Regions from separate parts of the Eubacterium sp. AB3007 genome, predicted to be linked through region 2. Evidence: predicted binding sites of a transcription regulator. Region 2 holds the regulator's gene; the other holds the start of a gene.
The links. The regulator HrcA, encoded in region 2, represses chaperone genes, less so after heat shock. The targets are predictions, from matches to a motif close to TGTTAGCACTCNNNNNNNNNGAGTGCTAACA.

Region 1: clpB (ATP-dependent chaperone ClpB) is a predicted target of HrcA. The motif match lies at 6,571-6,601, and genes of this name have one in related genera.

Annotation. Positions count from the first base shown of each region.
Region 1 covers NZ_JIAD01000001.1:366,569-378,288, forward strand. Annotated here, with positions in the region: gene der (ribosome biogenesis GTPase Der) at 1-450, shown strand, start outside; gene plsY (glycerol-3-phosphate 1-O-acyltransferase PlsY) at 447-1,055, shown strand; gene P156_RS11150 (NAD(P)H-dependent glycerol-3-phosphate dehydrogenase) at 1,057-2,055, shown strand; gene miaB (tRNA (N6-isopentenyl adenosine(37)-C2)-methylthiotransferase MiaB) at 2,052-3,395, shown strand; gene P156_RS0101815 (Mur ligase family protein) at 3,392-4,756, shown strand; gene P156_RS0101820 (cobalamin biosynthesis protein CobQ) at 4,749-5,507, shown strand; gene P156_RS0101825 (hypothetical protein) at 5,517-5,804, shown strand; gene P156_RS0101830 (site-2 protease family protein) at 5,801-6,523, shown strand; gene clpB (ATP-dependent chaperone ClpB) at 6,699-9,314, shown strand; gene P156_RS0101840 (DUF1848 domain-containing protein) at 9,311-10,240, shown strand; gene P156_RS0101845 (GntR family transcriptional regulator) at 10,275-10,934, opposite strand; gene nth (endonuclease III) at 11,035-11,658, shown strand; gene P156_RS0101855 (SEC-C metal-binding domain-containing protein) at 11,720-11,720, opposite strand, start outside.
Region 2 covers NZ_JIAD01000001.1:991,922-1,003,641, reverse strand. Annotated here, with positions in the region: gene P156_RS0105020 (ABC transporter permease) at 1-629, opposite strand, end outside; gene P156_RS0105015 (hypothetical protein) at 810-1,214, shown strand; gene P156_RS0105010 (hypothetical protein) at 1,420-1,860, shown strand; gene P156_RS0105005 (hypothetical protein) at 1,863-2,174, shown strand; gene larE (ATP-dependent sacrificial sulfur transferase LarE) at 2,292-3,053, shown strand; gene larB (nickel pincer cofactor biosynthesis protein LarB) at 3,040-3,792, shown strand; gene P156_RS0104990 (DUF3842 family protein) at 3,796-4,212, shown strand; gene P156_RS0104985 (nitroreductase family protein) at 4,202-4,939, shown strand; gene hrcA (heat-inducible transcriptional repressor HrcA) at 5,353-6,402, shown strand; gene grpE (nucleotide exchange factor GrpE) at 6,395-6,979, shown strand; gene dnaK (molecular chaperone DnaK) at 7,006-8,904, shown strand; gene dnaJ (molecular chaperone DnaJ) at 8,976-10,142, shown strand; gene fba (class II fructose-1,6-bisphosphate aldolase) at 10,245-11,183, shown strand; gene P156_RS12740 (polysaccharide deacetylase family protein) at 11,307-11,720, shown strand, end outside.

The DNA.
Region 1 (11,720 bases), 630 kb from region 2:
GTGGTCAACAAGTGGGATCTGATCGAGAAGGAAACCAATACCATGAGGGACTTCCGGCAGAAGGTGCTTTCTGAACTCGTATTCGCCACCTATGCACCAGTGGTGTTCACCTCGGTGAAGGATAACGTTCGGTTGCAGGAGGTCATGAAGACCGCTGACAAGGTGGCCCAGATCCGAAAGACCAGGATTCCGACAGGACAGCTGAACAGCCTGATCGCGGATGCGATGATGATGAAACAACCGCCTTCCGACAAGGGGAAGAGACTGAAGATATACTATGTAACACAGGTTGGTATCGAGCCACCGCTCTTCTCCTTCCAGGTGAACAAGCGGAGCCTGATGCACTTCTCCTACTCCCGCTATATCGAAAACAGGATCCGGGATACCTTCGGGTTTGAAGGTACTTCCATCAAGTTCGTGTTCAGAGAGAAGAGAGAGAAGGATCAATGATGGTTAATGGATATTTTATTTTGTCTGTCGTCATCGCTTATTTTCTGGGGAACATATCTCCTTCTACGATCCAGGCGAAGATGGCAGGTCATGACATCAAGAAGGAAGGCAGTGGCAATGCAGGCACCACCAATACGTTTCGTGTGTTGGGGGCCAAGGCAGCCGTTATCACACTTGTGATCGATATCGCCAAAGGCGTTCTGGCGGTTTTGCTGGGCGGATGGCTTTGTTCTTCGGTTGCGGCTTATGCCTGTGCGCTGGCCGTACTGCTGGGACATGTGTTCCCGGTACTCCTGAGGTTTCAGGGGGGAAAGGGAGTAGCCACCGCGTTTGGCGCGTTTCTGGCTATCGACTGGAGGATGGCGCTTCTATGCCTGCTGATCGTAGCTGTGGTAGTGCTTCTGTCCAGATATGTTTCGCTGGGGTCCTTGACGGCAGCCATCGCATGTCCGTTTCTGTGTATGTGGCTGGAACCCGGCTTTGTGCCTTATGGCGTAGTGATGGCACTGATCGTGATTTTCAAGCACCGGAGCAACCTGATGAGGCTTGTCCGTGGTGAAGAAAATAAATTGAATTTCCATAAGAGAGACAGGAAAGGGGAATGATATGAAGACAATTGGCGTAATCGGAGCAGGTAGCTGGGGAACTGCATTGGCACTGACACTGGCCGGCAAAGGTCATGATGTTCGGATCTGCGACGTGGATGCTTCGCATATTGAAGAGATGAAAGCACATAGGGAGAATGTCAGGTATTTGCCGGGGATCCCGTTTCCGGAGAATCTAAAGATCGTGGATGACTCTGCAGAAGCCCTGGATGGCGCTGATATTGCGCTGTTCTCTGCACCGGCGCAGCATTTCCGCAGCGCTTTTGAACATGCGATCCCGTTCCTGGAGGATAACATGGTTGTCGTGAACGTGGCAAAGGGGATCGAGAAGGGTACCCTGATGCGCATGTCTGAAATCGCGAAGATACTCAAGCCGGATGTGAAGTATGTAGTGCTTTCCGGACCTTCTCATGCAGAGGAGGTAGGACGTGCAATGCCGACGACGGTGGCCGTGGCTTCCGATGACCGCAAGCTGGCAGAGTACGTTCAGGATGTGTTTATTACGGATCGCTTCCGCGTCTACACCAATGACGATGTGTGCGGTGTGGAACTGGGTGGTGCCCTGAAGAACATCATCGCGTTGGGAGCAGGTATCTCTGATGGTATCGGATTCGGCGATAACGCCAAAGCTGCGCTGATGACCAGAGGTATTACAGAGATGAGCCGTCTTGGTGTCAAGCTGGGCGCAAAGGAAGAAACCTTTGCCGGACTTACCGGTGTGGGTGATCTGATCGTCACATGCTGCAGTATGCACTCCAGAAACCGCCGTTGCGGTATCATGATCGGGGAAGGTATCAAGCCCAGTGAGGCCGTTGAGAAGGTCGGCATGGTGGTAGAGGGAATGTTCACCGCCGTAGCAGCCCATGACCTGGCAGAGAAGGTAGGGGTGGAGATGCCGATCACTGAATGCATCTATGAATGCATCAACGAGCGGATCGATGCCAAGGAAGCTGTGGAGCTTCTGATGGGACGTTCCAGAAAGCACGAAATGAACCGATGAGCAGAAAATTCCACATCACCACCTTTGGCTGCCAGATGAATGAGCATGACTCTGAGATCATGGCCGGAATGCTTCAGGAAATGGGGTACACACCGGCAGATGAACGGAGAGAGGCGAATATCCTCATCATGAACACATGCTCTGTTCGAGAGAACGCAGACAAGCGCTTCTTTGGTACGTTGGGGCAGCTGAAGCATCGGAGAGAACAGGAGGACGATCTGATCGTCTGTGTATGCGGCTGCATGATGCAGCAGCAGCATATCATCGATACATTGAAAGCAAAATACCCCTGGGTAGATCTGGTATTTGGTACGCACAATATTCACAGACTTCCTGAGCTCCTGCGGAATGTTATCTCGGAGCGCGCCAAGATCATCGAAGTGCCGGACCAGGCAGAAGAGATGGTGGAAGGCCTGCCGGCTAGCCGTCTGTACCAATGCAAAGCGTTGGTGAACATCATGTACGGCTGCAACAACTTCTGCACCTATTGCATCGTCCCCTATACCAGAGGACGGGAGCGAAGCCGGAGACCGGAGGACATACTTCAGGAGATCCGTGGTCTTGCGGAAGACGGTGTTCGAGAGGTTATGCTCCTGGGGCAGAATGTGAACTCCTATCGCGGGGAGGATCAGGCAGGGAACAAAGTCTCTTTCGCTCATCTCATCCGGCAGATCGCCGAGATCGAAGGTGTCGAGCGGATACGTTTCATGACTTCCCACCCGAAGGATCTGTCAGATGAACTGATCGAGGTGTTCCGTACCTGTGACAAACTCTGTAAGAACATCCATCTTCCGGTGCAATCCGGAAGCACGGAGATCATGCAGAGGATGAACCGTCACTATACCAGAGAGAGTTATCTGGAGATCGTACGCAAACTGCGAGAGGCGGTGCCGGAGATCACCATCTCTACAGATATCATCGTGGGATTTCCGGGAGAGACCGAGGAGCAATTCCAGGATACACTGAGAATGGTGGAGGAAGTCCGGTACGATTCTGCTTTTACCTTCCTGTATTCGATTCGGAAGGGTACTCCGGCGGCCTCCTATGAGGAGCAGATCCCAGAGGATGTCAAACACGAACGGTTCAATCGTCTTGTATCTATGGTTGACAGAATCAGTGCAGAGAAGAACGCAAAGTACGAGGGCAGGATCGAACGTGTTCTGGTAGAAGGCCCCAGCAAACGTGACAGCAACACGTTGGCTGGACGAACAGACGGGTTTAAACTTGTGAATTTTGCTGGGGATCCATCGCTCACAGGAAAGTTTGTCGATGTGGAGATCACAAGAGGAAAGACCTTCAGTCTGGAAGGAAAACTGATAGAGAGGCAGGAACAGAGATGAAATTTTTGATTGCACTCTGGCTGGGTAAGTTTCTAAATTGGCTGATCGGGCGGATCGACCCGAGCAGAGGTTCCAACCTGGCCGGTCAGAAAGCCATGAGGGTGGATCCCTTCATGCTGTTGCATTTCAAGGGAATCGACCCGGGAAAGGTGTTGTTTATCACGGGTACCAATGGCAAATCCACGACAAACAACCTGATCAACCATATCTTCCGTGAAAACGGGAAGACCGTAGTATCCAATCTGGAAGGTGCCAATCTGATCTACGGTGTAGCGACCGCGTTGATAAAAGCCTGCAGTCTGACCGGGCGGCTCAGCGCAGATTACTATATCTTTGAGACAGATGAGCGCTACATGCCATTGATCAGGAAGCAGATCCCCGCAGCCAATATTCTGATCACGAACCTGCAGAAAGATCAGGTGCAGAGAAACGGAGATCCGGATTTCATCTACCGCAAGGTCAGGAAAGCCTTTGGCGGGGAATACACCAAGCTTTTCCTGAACAACGAAGAGCCCAGGACCATGTCCTTTGCGGATCTGGCAAATGAAGTGGTCACATATGGTGTTGCGCAGCACAGTGAAGCATTTACCAAGAACGACAGTTACGTGACCATGCCATGTCCGAGGTGCCACCACAAGATCTCCTTTGATTACTATAACACAGACGGTATCGGCAGGTTCCACTGTGACAACTGTGGGCTTTCCAGTATTGAACACGCAGATTATGAGCTCACGGATGTGAACTTCGGGGAACGAAGCTTTGTCGCCTGTGGAGAGAGCTTCCCAATGCCCTATGACACGCCATATATGCTCTACAATTATGCGGCAGCTATTGCGGTAGCCCAGGAACTGGGTGGCATTGCACCTGCAGATGCATCAAGAGCCTTCGCCAGCTTCAAGAACGTGGGCGGCCGGTTTGAGATCATGCATTACAAGGGAAAGACTATCAAATATATGCGTATCAAGCAGGAAAATCCGGAGACACTTCAGACCAGTATCAATGTGATGGCCGCAGATCCGAACAGAAAAATGATCGCACTCGGTCTGTGTCCGCTGGTGGACATGATTCCGCATTATGCTAATTCCTTCTATGCTTTTGACTGTGATCTGTCAAAACTAGTGCAGGGAGATGTAGAGAAGTACTTCTGTTTCTCGGAGCGGGTATGCTACGATACCGCCAATCGATTAATCTACGAGGGAGTTGATCCGACGTTGATCACCATCGCCGACACAGAAGATATCCATACGATCTTCCAGGAAATCGAAGAAGCAGAGACTGACAATATTTACCTGATAACATGGCTTCACACCTATGAACATATGGAGAAATTCCTGAAGGAAGAAGGTGCAGTATATGAGTGATTTCAAGATTGGATGGCTGTTCCCAGACACCCTGTTCCTTCACGGTGAACGGGGGAATTTGCTGGCGTTGGCCAGATTTGCACAGCTGGCAGGGCTGTCTCCTGTGGTGGAGAAGATCGACTTTTCTACGGAAGGGTTTGAACCTGCCAACTATGACGTTCTGTTCTGTGCGCCGGGAGAGATTGCCTGTTTCCAGGATGTGGTGGACTGGCTGACACCCTATAAGGATAAGCTGACCGGATTTGTATCCGGTGGACATCCGTTGATCGTGACCGGCACCTCCATTGGTCTCTTCTGCCATCAGGTGCTGAGGGCAGATGGTTCTGAGATGTATGGGCTGGGCCTTCTCCGAGCGATCTACGGAGAGAAGGAGGATGTCTACGGAGACGACATCTATTTCAAGTGTGTATATAATGATGCGGAAATGGAGATCATAGGAAATCAGATCCGCATGGGCAACCTGGACATTGGCAACGAAAAACCCTTTGGACATCTGCTCTATGGATACGGTAATCTTGGAAAGGATCGCACAGAGGGAATCATCAAATGGAATTCCATCTTTACCAATACCCTGGGACCTATGCTGGTGTGCAACCCCTGGCTGACCCAGCAGATCATTCGGGTAGCAGCCAAGAAGAAAGGCATCGATGATCTGGATTTCCACTTCGATCCGAAACTGGAGATGGATTCCTTCCTGACCAAGAAGGAGTTCATCCTGACCAAGGAAACCAAACTGAAGAACTGTAAATAGGGGGAACATATGGCATTATTCGAGTTATTGCAGGAAAGTATTCGTTCTACATCCGATGCGGCAAGCGACTTCATGGAATCGAGCAAACTTAAGCAGAAGATCCGTTCAGAGCAGAAGGCGGTTCGCGGAGAACTGCAGAAACTTGGGGAGATCTATCTCAATCAACTGCAGGAGGAGGGTGCAGAACCCGGCGAGGAAGAGAAAGGGATCCTGGAACGGATCGACGCACACAAGCGGACCATCGATGAGTGCCATGATTCTCTGGATGCACTTGCTGCGTCCAAGGAGACTCTATGAGCAGAAACAGTCTGATGCCTATCGCCATTGTCATCGGGGCGATGGTGATCCTGAACGTATTGGATGGCAGTTTCTCGAACTTTCCGCAGTGGATCTATCAGGAACTGTTACTGCTTCCTGGTATTATCATCGGTCTTTCATTTCACGAGTTTGCCCATGGTATCGTATCTTACAAGTTGGGAGACCCGACACCTAAGCAGCAGGGCAGACTTACACTGAACCCAATGGCTCACATCGATCCCATCGGTTTCCTGTGCCTGTTTTTTGCAGGATTCGGCTGGGGAATCCCGGTAGAGATCGATCCCAGATACTACAAACACAGGCGGCGTGACGAATTCATGGTTTCCCTTGCGGGGGTGGTCATGAACCTGTTGATCGCTATCTTGTTCATGTTAGTGATCCGGCTGCTGTTTTCGCTGACACCGACTTTTGCAGTTTCGTCGGTGGGTGGCATCGTGCTGGAGATCATCAGAAACGTGGTATTCATCAATCTGGTGCTTATGGTGTTCAACCTGATTCCGGTTCCGCCATTGGACGGATTCGGGATCCTGACAGAGATCTTCGATCTGCGCCGGTTCAGTTGGTACAGCACCATCTATCAGTATGGCATATTCATTCTTCTGGCACTGATCCTGTTGAATGTGACGGATATGATCCTGACTCCGTTGGTGAACGGCGCCTGGAGTCTTTTGACGAACATTCTGTTGTCAGGAATGTAGACTCATCACACGGCTCATAATAAGAGTCGTGTTTTTTTATGCGATATTGTTAGCACTCTTTTATGTCGAGTGCTAAAAAGTTCTTTACTTTTTGTATTTCATGGTTTACAATGATTGCATAAGGTAGTTAAAGAAACAATGGATATACAGAAATCTCAAAAGGGGAGGTGGAGCAATGAACGCAGAAAGATACACACAGAACGCACAGAATGCGATTATGGACAGCCAGAATATGGCTTTGTCTGAGGGTCATCAGGAACTGTCAGGAGAGCATCTGCACCTGGCGCTGATGATGCAGAAGGATGGTTTGATCCCGAAACTTGTGAAGTATATGGGAGTCGAGCCTTCGCTTGTGATCGCAGATCTGGAAGCAGAGATGCAGAAATTGCCGAAGGTGTCTGGAGCGGCCGGAAACGTATATGCGTCCAGACGGCTTAGTGAGCTCTTTATTCAGGCAGAGAAGGAGGCGGACCAGTTTAAGGATGACTACGTCAGCGTGGAGCACCTGTATCTGGCGCTTTTGAATGAGAAGAGGACACCTTCTGCGACGATCTTCGGCAAGTATGGGATCGACAGGAATCGGTTCCTGGAGGCTTTGTCCAAGGTGAGAGGAAATCAGAGGGTTACCAGTCAGAATCCGGAAGAGAACTATGAGGCACTGGAGAAATACGGCCGCGACCTGGTGGAGATGGCCAGGGACGGCAAGCTGGACCCGGTGATTGGCCGTGACGAAGAGATCCGCCATGCTATTCGGATCCTGTCAAGAAGGACCAAGAACAATCCGGTGCTCATCGGCGAGCCTGGTGTAGGTAAAACCGCCGTTGTAGAAGGATTGGCCCAGCGTATCCTGAAGGGAGATGTACCCGAGAACCTGAAGGATAAGACGATATTTGCCTTAGACATGGGTGCTCTTATAGCGGGGGCAAAGTTCCGGGGAGAGTTCGAGGAGCGTTTGAAGGCGGTGTTGAACGAGATCGACAAGTCTGATGGACGAATCATCCTGTTCATCGATGAGCTCCACAATATCGTGGGTGCTGGCAGGACGGAAGGATCCATGGATGCCGGCAACCTCTTGAAACCGAAACTTGCCAGAGGGGAGCTTCACTGCATCGGAGCCACCACCCTGGACGAATACAGGAAGTACATCGAGAAGGATGCGGCACTGGAGCGCCGGTTCCAGCGGGTATTGGTGGATCAGCCCTCAGTGGAGGATACGATCTCTATTCTCCGCGGCCTTAAGGAAAAGTTTGAGGTCTATCACGGCGTCCGTATTACTGACGGTGCGCTGGTAGCCTGTGCAACGCTGTCGGATCGCTACATCACCGACCGGTTTCTGCCCGACAAAGCCATCGACCTGATGGACGAGGCGGCAGCCAGGATTCGGACAGAGATCGACAGTATGCCGGCCGAGCTTGATGAGATCAGCCGGAAGATCATGCAGCTTGAGATCGAGAAGACTTCGCTGGCCAAGGAAGATGACAAGGCTTCGCAGGCACGGTTGGAAGCGCTGGAGAAGGAACTGGCAGAGTTGAATGATGAGAATTCTGTCATGCGTGCGCAGTGGGAGGAAGAGAAACAGGCCATCTCCAAGGTGAAGGAGATCAAACAACAGATCGAGGATGCCAGACGTTCTCTGGAAGAGGCGGAACGCAACTATGATCTGGGCCGCATGGCCGAACTGCAGAACGGAACCATCCCTGCGCTGGAGAAAAAACTGGCAGAGGAGAAAGAGAAGTCGGAGACCGCCAAGGAGAAGAGGCTGCTCCAGGAAGAAGTCAACGAGGAGGAAATCGCAGAGGTCATTTCTGCATGGACCAACATCCCTGTGGCTAAGCTGGTTGAAACAGAGAGAGACAAGTTGCTGAAGCTGCCAGAGATCCTGCATCGTCGTGTCATCGGCCAGGATGAGGGCGTGAAGATCGTATCGGAGGCCATCCTGCGGGCACGGGCCGGACTGAAAAACGAAAACCGGCCAATTGGTTCTTTCATATTCCTGGGACCCACAGGTGTCGGAAAGACTGAACTTGCCAAGACGCTGTCGGAAGCTTTGTTCGATACAGAGAAGAATATGATCCGTATCGACATGTCGGAGTACATGGAGAAGCACGCCGTGTCCAGACTGGTGGGCGCGCCTCCGGGATATGTTGGATATGATGAGGGCGGTCAGTTGACAGAAGCTGTGCGGCGTCGGCCTTACAGTGTGATCCTGTTCGATGAGATCGAGAAGGCGCATCCGGACGTGTTCAACATCCTGCTGCAGTTGTTGGATGATGGACGACTGACGGACAACCAGGGACGGACAGTGGACTTCAAGAACACAGTGATCATCATGACCTCCAACATCGGCAGTGCCGATCTGATCGATAACATCCGAGAGGATGGGACGATCTCCGAGGAAGTGAAGGATAGCGTGGAAAAGCAGCTCAGGAATTACTTCAAGCCGGAGTTCCTGAACCGTGTGGATGACGTGGTGGTCTTCAGTCCGCTCACAAAGGAGCAGATCGTCAGCATCATCGACCTGTCTGTATCAGATGTGGCCCGTAGACTTTCCGGCCGCGACATTACCCTGTCATTGACTGAGGCCGCCAAGGAGTATGTGGCAGATCAGGCTTACGATCCAAATTACGGCGCCCGGCCGGTGAAACGGTACCTGCAGAGCACCCTGGAAACAGAACTTGCCCGCAGGATCATCGAAGGGCAGATCTACGAGGGATGTAGCGTGATCGTAGATAAGGGAACGGACGGATTGGATGTGAAGGTCGCCGCTTCTGGGGATCCGGTGATCGCATGATCATCAATACAGGACAACGTACAGACATTCCAGCCTTCTACAGCCGGTGGTTTTTAAACCGGCTGCAAGAAGGCTTTGTCCTTGTTCGCAATCCCTATGACCCGACGCATGTGACCAGGTATCGACTGGATCCGTCTGTTGTGGATCTTCTCATCTTCTGCACCAAGAATCCTGCACCCATGCTGCCTCATATGGACGAACTGTCCAGTTACAGGCAGTTCTGGTTTGTCACCATAACGCCATATGGGAAAGACATCGAGAAAAACGTTCCTGACAGATCCCAGGTGATGGAGGACTTTTGTCGACTTTCGGAGGTCGTTGGTCCGGAGGCTGTCAGCTGGCGCTATGACCCCATCCTGCTCACAGAGAAATACAGTCTGCAATACCATCTGGAAGCGTTTCGGGAGATGGCAGAGAAGCTTCGTGGAAGCACAGGGCAGGTGGTCATCAGTTTTCTGGATCTTTATGAGAAGACAAAAAGAAACTTCCCTCAGGGGAAACCCGTCTGCAAAGAGGATCGGCAAAGGATCGGAGAGGCTTTTGCTGAGATTGGAAAGCAAAATGGAATGGTGGTGCGAAGTTGCTTTGAGGGGACGGAACTGGCGCCCTACGGGGTGGACGTCTCTGGTTGTATGACAAAGGAGGTCCTGGAAAAGGCCTCCGGCGTTCGTCTCTGTGCACCGGCGCAGAATCTGGTGCGTCCCGGGTGTGATTGTCTGATGGGCAATGACATCGGAGCGTATAACACCTGTCGGCATTTCTGTAGATACTGCTATGCGAATTATGACAGGAGAACGGTACTTCAGAATGCAGCCCTCCATGATCCCGACAGCCCGATGCTGGTGGGAGATCAGATGCCGGAAGACCAGGTGAAGGATGCCAGACAGGAGAGCTGGATCGACAGCCAGTTGGTGTTTCCGATCTGATAAGAGGGATCCCCTGTTAGGGGGATATCCAGCATCAAAACTTTCGGTGCTCTGCATTCTGTAGATGGGTGCGCATGGCCTCAGCGCCGGCATCGGGGTCTCCAGTCTCCAACGCTTCAAAGATCTCCCTGTGCTCGGAAAGGACTTCTCGCAGATAGCCCGGAGCAAAATAATTGCTGGGGTCGCAGTGACGAAGGTACATCTGGTAAGAGATCAACTGCTGGGTCAGCATGTGGTTGTGGGTGGCATTGTAGATGATCTGATGAAAGGCGGTATTGATGTTCAACATCTTGGGAATATCGTTTTTCATGGTGTAGAACTCCATGAATTCAAAGGTTTCCTGGAGTTCCTCCAGTTCTTCTTCTGTGATTCGTTCGACGGCCCAGCGAACCGCCTGAATCTCGCTCTGGGCGCGGAGGATCTTGAGATCGTGGATATCCTGCTTGCTGAGTCCGACCACAAAAGCACCCCGGTTGGGAATGTTTTCGATGAGGCCGTCTGCTTCCAATTGCCGGAAGGCTTCTCTGACCGGTGTGCGGGACAGTCCGTATTCCTTGCATATTCTGGATTCTGTCAGTTTGTCTCCACTGGAAAGCTTGCCGGTGAGGATGTCTTCCCGGAGTTTCACAAATATTTCGCTGGATAGCGGCAGATTGGTCGGATGGTCGGATTCGAGATATTGAATAATGGACATGATCGCTTTCTCCCTGATGATTGTATACAATTATTCTATGGGATTCCTTTCACCTTGTCAAGACGTAGCTGGATGTGTATAATGAGAACAGGTGACTATTATGGACAAGGATACAGTAATTGAGATATTGGATCTTCTTAGAGAAGAATACCCGGAAGCGGGATGTGCACTGGATCACATGGATCCCTTTCAGCTGTTGGTGGCGGTTGCGCTCTCTGCACAGACAACCGATAAAAGCGTGAACCAGGTGACCCCGGCTTTGTTCCAGGCTTATCCGAATGCTGAGGCGCTGGCTCAGGCCACGCCTGAGGATGTGGCGGAGTACATCAAACGGCTTGGACTCTACAAGAACAAGTCGCGAAATATCGTTGCCATGGCACAGAAACTTGTGCTGGAGTTCGACGGGGAAGTGCCCCGGGGCAGGGAGGAACTGATGTCGCTGCCAGGTGTTGGCCGCAAGACAGCGAATGTAGTCCAGGCAGAGGCGTTTGGCGCCCAGAGGATCGCCGTGGACACGCACGTGCAGCGCGTCAGCAACCGGATCGGACTGGTTCACGAGAAGGATGTGCTGAAGACGGAGAAGGCATTGATGGAGGTGCTTCCGGAGGATCGCTGGACGGAAGCGCACCACACCATTATCTTTCACGGTCGGAACTGCTGCAGTGCGCGGAAGCCAGATTGTGAGCGGTGTGTGCTCCGGGAACTGTGTGAGAAAAACCTTTGAGCGAAAGTAAACAAAAAAATGGTAGGGGATAGCCCCTACCATAATTGTTTTTTGGATTATTC
Region 2 (11,720 bases):
ATGTAGGCATAGTACCACAGGTGGCCCAGCACCATCACGGTCACTGGGAGCACCAGATGCCAGAGTCGGTCCGCCAGATCCTCTGCATGTCCCAGGCTGTAAGCGCCCCCCGTGGGGAAGATCCTCAGGTTGACGGCAAAGAGCAGGATCAGCAGCAGCGCCAGGAAGAACGCCGGGATGCTCCCCGACACCACCCCCAGCCTGCACAGGATCCGGTCCGTCCAGGTGTTCTCTCGCAGAGCACAAAGCCTGCCCAGCCAGATGGCCAGCAGGAAGGTCAGGAGGAAGGACAGCCCGCCAAGCGTCAGTGTGTTTCTCCACACATTCCCGATGACTTCGGTCACCGGACGCTTGTACTTGTAGGAGATTCCCAGATCCCCGTGGACCAGTTCTCCCGCCCAACGGGCGTACTGCACAGGGAAGGAGTCGTTCAGTCCCAGCTTGTCCCTGGCCAGTTCCTTCTGTTGTTCGTTCATCCGGTCCAGTCCGTCACCGTAGTAGGCCCGCAGAGGGTCGCCGGGACAAAGCCTTGCCAGCGTGAACACGATCACAGAAAGAAGGAACAGCACCAGGAGCATCTGCCCGGTCTTTCGGAGAATATATTCGGTTTTCTTCTGTGTTTGGTTCATATCTTTCCTTTTGCAAAAAATAAAAACCACGGAAGATGGTATGCGCTCTTCTGAGCACAAAACGCCTTCGTGGCTTTCGCTATTATATCATAGGAAACGGGTTAGTTGCAAGGTCTCGTTTTTCTGTATTGACAATCCGGGTATAAAATATGTAGTATAGTATATTGGGAGGAAACGATAATGAGCAAAGGAAAAAACAGAAACATGGGTTACAACCGTCAGTCTGGCGGATATCAGAGAAACATGCAGAAGCACTACATGAACCAGGAGGGGATCAAGCAGCCGAAGACCATGGATCCGAAGAAGTTCAGGATCATCGCCATCTGTGCCGGCATCCTCTGGGTCATCGCCTGCGTCCTGCTGTTTATCAATTTCAAATGGGCGGGGCTGATCCCCTGTCTGCTCGTAGGGGTTGCGGTAGTTGTCGGTGTATTTTTCTATTTCCGGCATAAGCAGAACGAGCTTCTCAGCTTCTACAAGAAGATGGGTATGACAGAGAAGATGTACATGGATCAGATGAAGCGCCGTGACTCCGATCCGAAGCACCTGGAGGCATATCGCAAGGCCTGGAGGAAGTCGAAGTAAGGATCGCAGGAGACGGGGATGCTGCAGGATGCATTTATTGACAACATCCCCCGATCCATTGTATAATAGTTGAGTAAACAAGCCAGGAAGGCTTGCAGGTATTAGAAGATACCATTCGTTATATCGTGTCATTGCACGTGATATTTGTCACCAGAAGGTGATTGGTTGGTATATTGTAATACGTGCAAGGTTAAGGAGGATGATTATGGCTTGTTTTTTAGTGCCTACCGTTGAGGCAGTTGTTCTGACAGTGGTGAACCGCCAGATCAAGAAGAAAGAGCAGTTAGGACTTCAGGCTGCAGGACCCGCAGACCCGGGAAAGGTCTACGAGGGGGATGCCGCAGAAGTGGCGGAACAGGGGGAGAACAGGATCCCATGGAGCCGCAAGATCGGCTGGCTGACCAACCTGCTGTGGGGCGGGGCTTTCCTGCTTCTGTTTGAACACGTCTGGCATGGGGAGGTGGTTCCCTGGCCACCGTTCCTGACGGCGATGAATAACGCGGCAGACACAGCGGAGATGCTTCATGAGATGAGTACCGTGGGTGTGACCATGGCGATCATCGTAACAGCTGTCTGGTTCGTTATGACTCTGGTGGCGGATGCTTTGTGCAAGCGGAGCAATGCCCTGGCCGAAGAAAGGAGGTAGTTATGTGTCTCATCATCACTACTTTCGCGGCCATCATCTCCACTATCGTGTGGTATGCGAAGGCACCGGATTTCACTTATAAGCTGGGGACACTGGCGCTGATGTTCTGGGGCGCGTCCCTGATGTGGTTGGGAGATGCCATTTTCTGTGTTGCAGAGGGCGAAGGATTCTTCGATCTGTCTGTAGATGATGCACTTCTGGGGATCGTGATCGTCATGATCGGCCTGATGGGATGGCTGGTGGTACTGCTGGCAAATGATCCAAAAGGCGTCATGTCGAGACTGGTTTCCCGGAAAACCTCCACAAAAGCATAATATACGCTTGGAATTGTCCGGCTTCGGCACAACGCCGAAGCCGGTTTTTCTATGTTGGCATTTTGGTGATTTTCGGGTATACTTATATTGTATTTTCAAATGCAAGGAGAAATCTGAATGACACTGCAGGATTTTTTTCAGCAGAACAACAAGGTTGCGCTTGGGTTTTCCGGCGGCGTGGACTCGTCCTACCTGCTGTGGGCGGCGATCCAGTATGGCTCCGATGTTCGCGCGTACTACATGAAGACCGCCTTTCAGCCTCAGTTCGAGTATGAGGATGCCATGGAACTGGCGGCACAGATCGGAGCAGAGGTCACGGTGCTGGAGCACGACATCCTGTCTCATCCGGAGGTGGCCTCCAATCCACAGGATCGATGCTACCATTGTAAGCGGCAGATCTTTGGCGCCATCTGCCGGGCGGCTCGGGAGGATGGCTATACCACCATCCTGGATGGCACCAATGCCTCCGATCCTGCGGAGGACAGGCCGGGGATGAAGGCTTTGTCCGAAATGAAGGTGCTTTCGCCACTCGCTCTCTGTGGCATCACCAAGCGAGAAGTGAGAGAACGATCGAAAGCAGCTGGCCTGTTCACCTGGAACAAGCCGAGTTACGCCTGTCTGGCGACCAGGATCCCCACCGGGGAGACCATCACAGAGGATGCGCTGGCCAGAGTGGAGCGTGCCGAGGACGTGCTCCGGGAGCACGGGCTGCGGGATTTCCGCGTGCGCAAGCGGGGAGAGACGGGGCTGATCCAGGTGCCGGAGGCGGAGATGGAGAAGGTGCTTGCAATCAGACAGGAGATCATCGAAGGGATCACCCCCTACTTTGGAGAGGTGGTCCTGGACCTGAAAGGAAGGGTAGCCTATGACGAGAAATGAGACCAGGGAGCTTCTGGAGAAGGTAGCATCCGGAAAGCTCTCGGTGAACGAAGCCATCAACGACTTGCGGATGGATCCCATCCGGGACATCGACATCGCCAAGCTGGATACTCATCGGGGACTGCGCCAGGGGATCGGAGAGATCATCTATGGGGCCGGAAAGACACCGGAGCAGATCGATCGGATCGCCCATGCGCTCTGGGAGGATGGACAGGAAACCATCCTGGTGACACGCATGAGCCAGGAGGCGGCGGAGTACTTTCGCAAAGACATCCCTTTTCAGTATTTTGAGGATGCCCGGGCAGCCGTTATCGGGAAGATGATCCCGGTGGATGCTCCGGGATATATACTGGTGATGACAGCGGGGACCAGCGATATTCCGGTGGCGGAAGAGGCGGCGATCACTGCGGAGACGCTCGGAAACGAAGTGCATCGGGTCTACGATGCAGGAGTAGCGGGGATCCATCGTCTGCTTAATCATACAGATGACATCATGAACGCCAGGGTCATCATCGCCATCGCCGGCATGGAAGGCGCCCTTGCCAGTGTGGTTGGCGGTCTGGCGGATTGTCCGGTGATCGCTGTGCCCACCAGTGTGGGGTACGGGACGGCCTTTGGCGGAGTGACAGCGCTGCTTGCCATGCTGAACTCCTGCGCCAGCGGGGTCAGCGTGGTGAATATCGACAACGGCTTTGGAGCTGGCTATCTGGCCAGCATGATCAACCATATGGAGGGATAGCGGATGCAGATCGTAGTGATAGACGGACAGGGCGGAAGACTTGGAAGAGAAGTGGTGGGTGCAGTACGCGATGCGTTCCCCGCCGCGGAGATCAAGGTCGTTGGGACCAACAGCGTGGCCACCGCGACCATGCTGAAGGCAGGTGCCAGCGAGGGGGCCACCGGGGAGAACCCGGCAATCGTGGCTTGTCGTCGTGCGGATTATATCATCGGTCCTCTTGGGATCGTCATCGCAGACTCTCTCATGGGCGAGGTGACGCCGGCCATGGCGCTTGCGGTGGCACAAAGCCCTGCGAAGCGCATCCTCATCCCGATGAATATGTGCGATAACCTGGTGGCTGGGGTAGACCGCCAGCCGGTTTCCGATCTGGTGTCGGACGTCATCACCAAGATAAGAGAGGAGTGTGACAATGTTCGGTAGAAAAAGCAAGGATGCCGCTCTGCTCCAGAGACAGACCGGTGAAGTGGAAGGGATGCCTGAACGTATGTCACTGATGGAGGCCATCGAATATCGGCATTCTGTTCGTAAGTATACAGAGGAGCCTCTGAGCCGTTCTCAATTTCAGGAACTGCAGGAGGCCATCACCCGCTACAACGAGGAGGGCGGGCTGCACATGCAGCTTATCACCAACGAGCCCAAGGCGTTCAGCACGTTTAAGGCGAAATACGGAAGATTCCAGGGGGTGCAGGATTACATTACGATGATCGGTCCCAAGTCTCGGGATCTGGACGAGCGCTGCGGGTATTACGGAGAGAAGCTGGTACTGCTGGCGCAACAACTGGAACTGAACACCTGCTGGGTAGGAGGGACCTACACCAAGGTGGACAGGGCGTATGACATCGGGCCAGGAGAGAAACTGGTGGCCGTGATCACCGTGGGACACGGGGCAGATCAGGGTAGCCGGCGCCGTTCCAAAAAATTTGAGGATGTGAGCCAGACAGATCGCCCGGCGCCTGACTGGTTCCGTCGGGGCGTACAGGCGGCACTGATGGCTCCCACTGCCATCAATCAGCAGAAGTTCCGGTTTTACCTGGAAGGGGAGACCGTGAAGGTAAAGGCCGGATTCGGTCCCTTCTGTAAAGTGGACAAGGGAATCGTCATCTGTCATTTTGAGATCGGGTCGGGGAGACAGCTCTGGAACAAGTAGGAGAGAGTAGATTTTTTTTAGAATAGGGGTTGACAGGAGACTCAACTTATGGCATTATAATGGTGGTTAGAGGTACTTAACCAAGGCCGCGGAAGCGGCCTGAATCAATAATGTTTTGTTAGATAAATTTAACTGAGTTCGCGGTCGAAAGACCACTCCAACCACATGGTGCAGTATCTCTGACCGATTCCTCTTTTGTGACATAGATATAAATGTCCATTCAATTTCAATAGTTCATCTAGCATGCAGCCGGCGGAAACGCCGGCTGTTTGCTTTGTCACAAGATCACCACATTCGCTCACCAAATTTACAAGAAAAACTATGAAAATAGTGTTGACATCCTGCCGAGAGAGTAGTACATTATATATAGTAATTAGCACTCCGTATAGGTGAGTGCTAACAAGGAGAAGGCAATGGAATTAACAGAAAGAAAACTGAAGATTCTACAGGCCATCATTCAGGATTATGTGAGATCGGCAGAACCGGTGGGGTCCAGGACTTTGTCCAAGAGACTGGATATGAGCATAAGTCCCGCGACCATTCGAAATGAGATGAGCGACCTGGAGGAAATGGGGTACTTGACGCATCCCCATACCTCGGCGGGTAGAGTCCCTTCCGACAAGGCTTACAGGCTCTATGTCAACAGCATGATGGGGCGGGTAGAGCCCACTCCGGAGGCGAAGCAGATCATTGCAGAGACCCTGAAGGCAGACATCGCTGAGTTCGACAAGACCATGCAGCATGCGGCAGCGCTTCTGTCGGAGATCACCAATCTGGCATCCTTTGCGGTGACGCCCAGCAAGCAGGAGGACAAGCTGAAGTATGTCAACCTGCTCCCGGTGGATCAGGACAGCGTAGTGCTGATGATCGTGGCAGAGAGTGGCAAGATCTCCAACACGGTGCTTCACATGAACGTGCCGTATACGGAGGAACAGTTGCAGATCCTGGCCAAGAACATCACCTATAACTACAAGGGGAGAACGATCTCCGATGTGCTGACGGGCAACATCATCGATGATTTCAACACAGACATCGAGGCCATGAACGCACTGGCGGACAGCATCATGCCGAACTTTATGCGGACACTTTCCGACATGCTGAACGTGAACCTGTATATGGATGGCCTTTCCAATATATTTGATATCCCGGAGTATATGGATCTGGATAGAGCGCGGAGTTTTATCTCGCTGTTCGACAAGCGGGAGAAACTCATGCAAAAGCTCATGAACCGGGGTGATGGAATGATCGTGACCATCGGCGCAGAGAATGCTGATGACGATATGAAAGACTGCTCGCTGATCACGGCAACGTATCATGTTGACGGGCAGATGGTTGGTAAGATCGGAGTGATCGGGCCGACGAGAATGAAGTACGGAGAGATCACTTCCATAGTGGAATATCTTACCGAGAATCTGAGTAACACATTTATGCTAAGAGGTGGTGAAGAAAACGACGATGGCTAACGAAGAAAGAGTAATGGATCAAGAGCAGGGCGTGGAGATCGAAATCGAAGACCCGCAGACTGATCAGGAAGCGCAGGATTCAGAAAGCGCACAGGCTGAGGAAGATATCAACGCAGGCGCAGAACCGGAACCTGAAGATGAGGCAACGGAACAGCAGGAGACTTCCCAGGAGGAAGAGAGCGAGCGATACATGCGTCTCATGGCTGATTTCCAGAACTACAAGAGAAGAGTAGAGAACGAGAAAAGCGATATCTATGCGTATGCCAACGAGAAACTGGTGACACAGCTTCTGGAGGTGCTTGACAATTTTGAGAGAGCGCTGGAGCACGAGGGTGAAGATGCAGGCTATGCAGAAGGAATGAATATGATCTTCAAGCAGCTAACGGATGTGCTGAGCAAGTCCGGGCTGGAGGAAATAAAGGCGCTGGGAGAGGATTTTGATCCCAACTTCCACAACGCAGTAATGACGACAGACGATTCGAACTACGAGAGTGGAAAGGTCACGAACGTCATGCAAAAGGGATACACACTAAATGGTAAAGTAATCAGACCATCTATGGTCATGGTCAATAATTAGGACAGACGACGAAAGGAGAGCAAATTATGGCTAAAGTAATCGGAATAGACTTAGGAACAACCAACAGCTGCGTCGCAGTACTGGAAGGCGGAGAGCCGACCGTTATCAACAACGCAGAAGGAAACAGAACCACTCCGTCAGTGGTGGGATTCGCCAAAAGTGGTGAGAGGCTGGTGGGAGAGACTGCCAAGAGGCAGGCTGTCACCAATCCGCAGAGAACCATCGCTTCTATCAAGCGCCACATGGGAGAGGATTACACTGTTGAGATCGATGGGAAGAAATACACCCCGCAGGATATCTCCGCAATGATCCTGAGCAAGCTGAAAGCAGATGCAGAGAGTTATCTGGGAGAAAAGGTCACCGAGGCAGTCATCACTGTACCGGCTTACTTCTCTGACTCCCAGAAGCAGGCTACGAAGGATGCCGGAAAGATCGCCGGTCTTGATGTGAAGAGAATCATCAACGAGCCGACAGCGGCTTCTCTGGCCTATGGCCTGGATAAGGAAGAGGGCAGCCAGAAGATCCTGGTCTATGACTTGGGCGGCGGCACTTTCGATGTATCCATCCTGGAACTGGGTGACGGTGTGTTCGAGGTACTGGCTACCAACGGAGATACCCATCTGGGAGGAGACGATTTCGACAACGCCATCATGAACTTCATGGCGGACAGTTTTGCCAAGGAGAACGGCGTTGACCTTAGAAATGACAATATGGCACTGCAGAGACTGAAGGAAGGCGCTGAGAAGGCCAAGAAGGAACTGTCCAGTGCACAGACCACCAACATCAATCTGCCTTTCATCACCGTGACGGATGCCGGCCCGCTGCACCTGAACATGGATTTGACAAGAGCCAAGTTTGATCAGCTGACAGCAGATCTGGTGAACCGCACCATCGAGCCGATGCAGAAGGCTATGGCAGATGCAGGTGTGTCCAACAGTGATATCGCCAAGGTCATCCTGGTTGGTGGATCCACCAGAATCCCGGCGGTACAGGATGCTGTCAAGAGAGTGACCGGCAAGGATCCGTTCAAGGGGATCAACCCGGATGAGTGTGTGGCTGTCGGTGCTGCGATCCAGGCCGGCGTGCTGACCGGTGAGGTCAACGACGTGCTGCTGCTGGACGTTACTCCGCTGTCCCTGTCCATCGAGACACTGGGCGGTGTGGCTACCAAACTCATCGAGAGAAACACCACCATTCCTACCAAGAAGAGCCAGATCTTCTCCACCGCGGCTGATAATCAGACCGCTGTAGACATTCATGTCATGCAGGGTGAGAGAGAGATGGCAGCAGGGAACATCACTCTGGGACGTTTCCAGCTCACCGGTATCGCACCGGCTCCGCGTGGGATCCCTCAGATCGAGGTAACCTTCGACATCGACGCGAACGGCATCGTAAACGTAAGCGCCAAGGATCTGGGTACCGGCAAGGAGCAGGCGATCACCATCACCTCCTCTACCAACCTCACCGATGAGGAGATCAACCAGAAGGTTAAGGAAGCGGAGCAGTACGCCGCTGAGGATGCCAAGAGAAAGCAGCAGGTCGAGGATCGGAACAAGGCAGAGACCCTGGTCTATGAGACCGAGAAGAACCTGAAGGACCTGGAAGGTAAGCTGGACGAGAGCGAGCGCAGCGGTCTGGAGAGTGCCAAGGAGGATCTGAAGGCAGCACTGGAAGCCAACAATCCGGATGACATCAAGGCCAAGACCGATGCATTGGAGGAGAAATTCCACGCGCTGGCATCCAAGATCTATCAGCAGCAGGGAGCCGCCGGAGCAGGTCCGGACATGAGCGGATTTGCCGGAGGAGCCGGCCCGAACATGGGAGGGGCAGCTGGTCCGAACATGGGAGGACAGGCAGGTCCTGCAGGCAACGATGACAATGTCGTAGATGCTGACTTCACTGTCGTCGATGATGATAATAAATAATAGCGTAGAATCAACGATTCACGGACGGGCGGCCTCGGCCGCCCTGTTCGTGATTAGAAGGAGAAGATGGAATGGCTGAGAAAAGAGATTACTATGAGGTCCTTGGTCTGAACAAGGGGGCCAGTGAGGAAGAGATCAAGAAAGCCTTCCGCAAGATGGCGCTGAAGTATCATCCTGACCGGAACCCGGGGGATAAGGACGCAGAAGAGAAATTCAAGGAAGTCAATGAGGCCTACAGCATCCTGTCCGATCCGGAGAAGAAAGATAAGTACGATCGGTTCGGCCACGCTGGAGTAGATCCAAACGCAGGCTTTGGCGGTGCTGGCGGTTTCGGTGGCGGCTTTGGCGGTTTCGGTGGGTTTGAGGATATCTTTAGCGACCTGTTTGGCGGTGGAGGCGGCTTCGGCGGCTTCGGCGGCTTTGGTGGTGGAGCGGCCAGACGAAATGCTCCGATGAAGGGGAGAGATCTGCAGAAGGATCTGACCATCAGTTTTGAGGAAGCAGCGTTCGGAACAAAGAAATCTATCCGTATCACCAAGTACGTGAAATGCGAGACATGCAACGGGGAGGGGACAGCAGAAGGCACCAGAAAGAAGACCTGCCCCAAGTGCGGTGGTTCAGGCCAGGTGCGTACGGTCCAAAACACACCGTTGGGCCGGTTTCAGAGTACCACACCGTGTCCGGATTGCGGTGGGAAAGGCACGATCATTGAGACACCTTGCCCAGACTGCCATGGAAGCGGTAAGGTCAGGAAGACCATCACCATCAACGTGGACATTCCGGCCGGTGTGGACAACGACAGCGTGATCCCCATTCGGGGGCAAGGAGATCCGGGAGAGAACGGCGGACCCAACGGCGATTTCTACGTGGTCATCTCCGTCAAACCGCACGAACTGTTCCGGCGTGACAGGGACAACCTCTATATCGATATCCCCATCGGCTTCCACCAGGCAGCCTTGGGGGATGAGATCACCGTGCCGACCCTGGACGGCAAGGTCAGCTACAAGGTGCCGGCCGGTACACAGCCGGGAACAGTGTTCCGCCTGAAAGGAAAGGGCGTTAAGAACGTACGGACCGGACGTATGGGTGACTTGTACGTGAAGGTGCAGCTGGAGGTGCCTACCAAACTGAACGCTTCCCAGAAGAAGGCCATCCGGGAGATGGGCGAGAAGGTGGGAGCAGACTGCTACAAGAAGAAATCCGGTTTTGCACAGAAAGTAAAGGAGCTGTTCTCCTAGTTCTCTTGCGTATTATACGGGATTTGTGTATAATAAAGTCAGAAAACAGTCTGGCGGCATCGGCCGCATAGAGAGGATCATACGGAAGGAAGGTAGATAACTATGGCTTTAGTAACCACAACCGAAATGTTCGAGAAAGCGTATAATGGCGGTTATGCGATCGGAGCATTCAACGTCAACAATATGGAGATCGTACAGGGTATCACCGAGGCAGCACAGGAGGAGCGCGCACCGCTGATCCTGCAGGTATCCAAGGGTGCCCGTGCCTATGCCAACCACACCTACCTGGTCAAGCTGGTAGAGGCAGCGGTGCAGGAGTGCCCGGATATTCCGATCGCACTGCACCTGGATCACGGTCCGGATTTTGAGACCTGCAAGGCCTGCATCGACGGTGGATTTACTTCTGTCATGATCGACGCTTCCTCCAAACCTTTCGAGGAGAACATCGAGATCACCCGCGAGGTGGTCGAGTATGCGCATAAGTACGGTGTAGTCGTAGAGGCTGAGTTGGGCACTCTGGCTGGCATCGAGGACGATGTAAACGTGTCTGAGGAGGATTCCTCCTACACAAAGCCTGAGGAAGTAGAAGAGTTCGTGACCAAGTCCGGATGTGACTCCCTGGCCATCGCGATCGGAACCAGCCACGGCGCATACAAGTTCAAGCCGGGAACCAAACCGCAGCTGCGTTTCGACGTGCTCCACGAGTGCGAGAAGAGACTGCCGGGATTCCCCATCGTTCTGCACGGCGCATCCTCTGTTCCGCAGGAGTATGTGCAGATGATTAACACTTACGGCGGAAACATGCCGGGAGCCATCGGCGTTCCGGAGGATCAGCTGAGAGAAGCTGCCCGTTCCGCTGTCTGCAAGATCAATATTGACTCTGACCTGCGCCTGACCATGACAGGTACTATCCGCAAGTACTTTGCGGAGCATCCGGATCACTTTGACCCGAGACAGTACCTGAAGCCGGCTCGCGCCAACATCAAGGAGACTGTACGTCACAAGTTGATCGATGTTCTGGGCTGTGCCGGCAAGGCATGAGACCGGATATGACTGCTTGATAGGATCAGATAACCGCGCCTAGCAATTTGCTTGCCTGGGCGCGGTTTTTGTGTGGCGTTCTTCTGTTGTTGTGTGGTACAATATTAACAGGGGGAAATGAATATGGCTGAATACGATTCGATAGAGAGGCGCAGAGAGCGCAGAGAGAAGAAGCAGAAGCACAGGAGGATCCTGAAGATCGCGGGACCTGTCGTGTTGCTCGTTCTGTTTTTTGCTATAGGGCTCATAGTGACCCACGATAACTATGAGGCAGTACCGGAGCATGCGCAGCTGGCGGTGGTGAAGGCATCGGCCGATCTCTACGAGAAGGATGATACCGGGAGCAAGGCGTTGAAGAAAGTGCAGTTCGGTGACAAACTATCTCCGGAAGGCTACTACAAGGGATGGTACAGGATCGATCTTGAGGATGGAAAGGCCTTTGTGCGCAAGGCGGATGTTGTGCAGTTTGACCAGAAGATGAAGCACGTTGCCCTGACTTTTGATGATGGACCCAAGGCCGACACCACCAGGAAGATC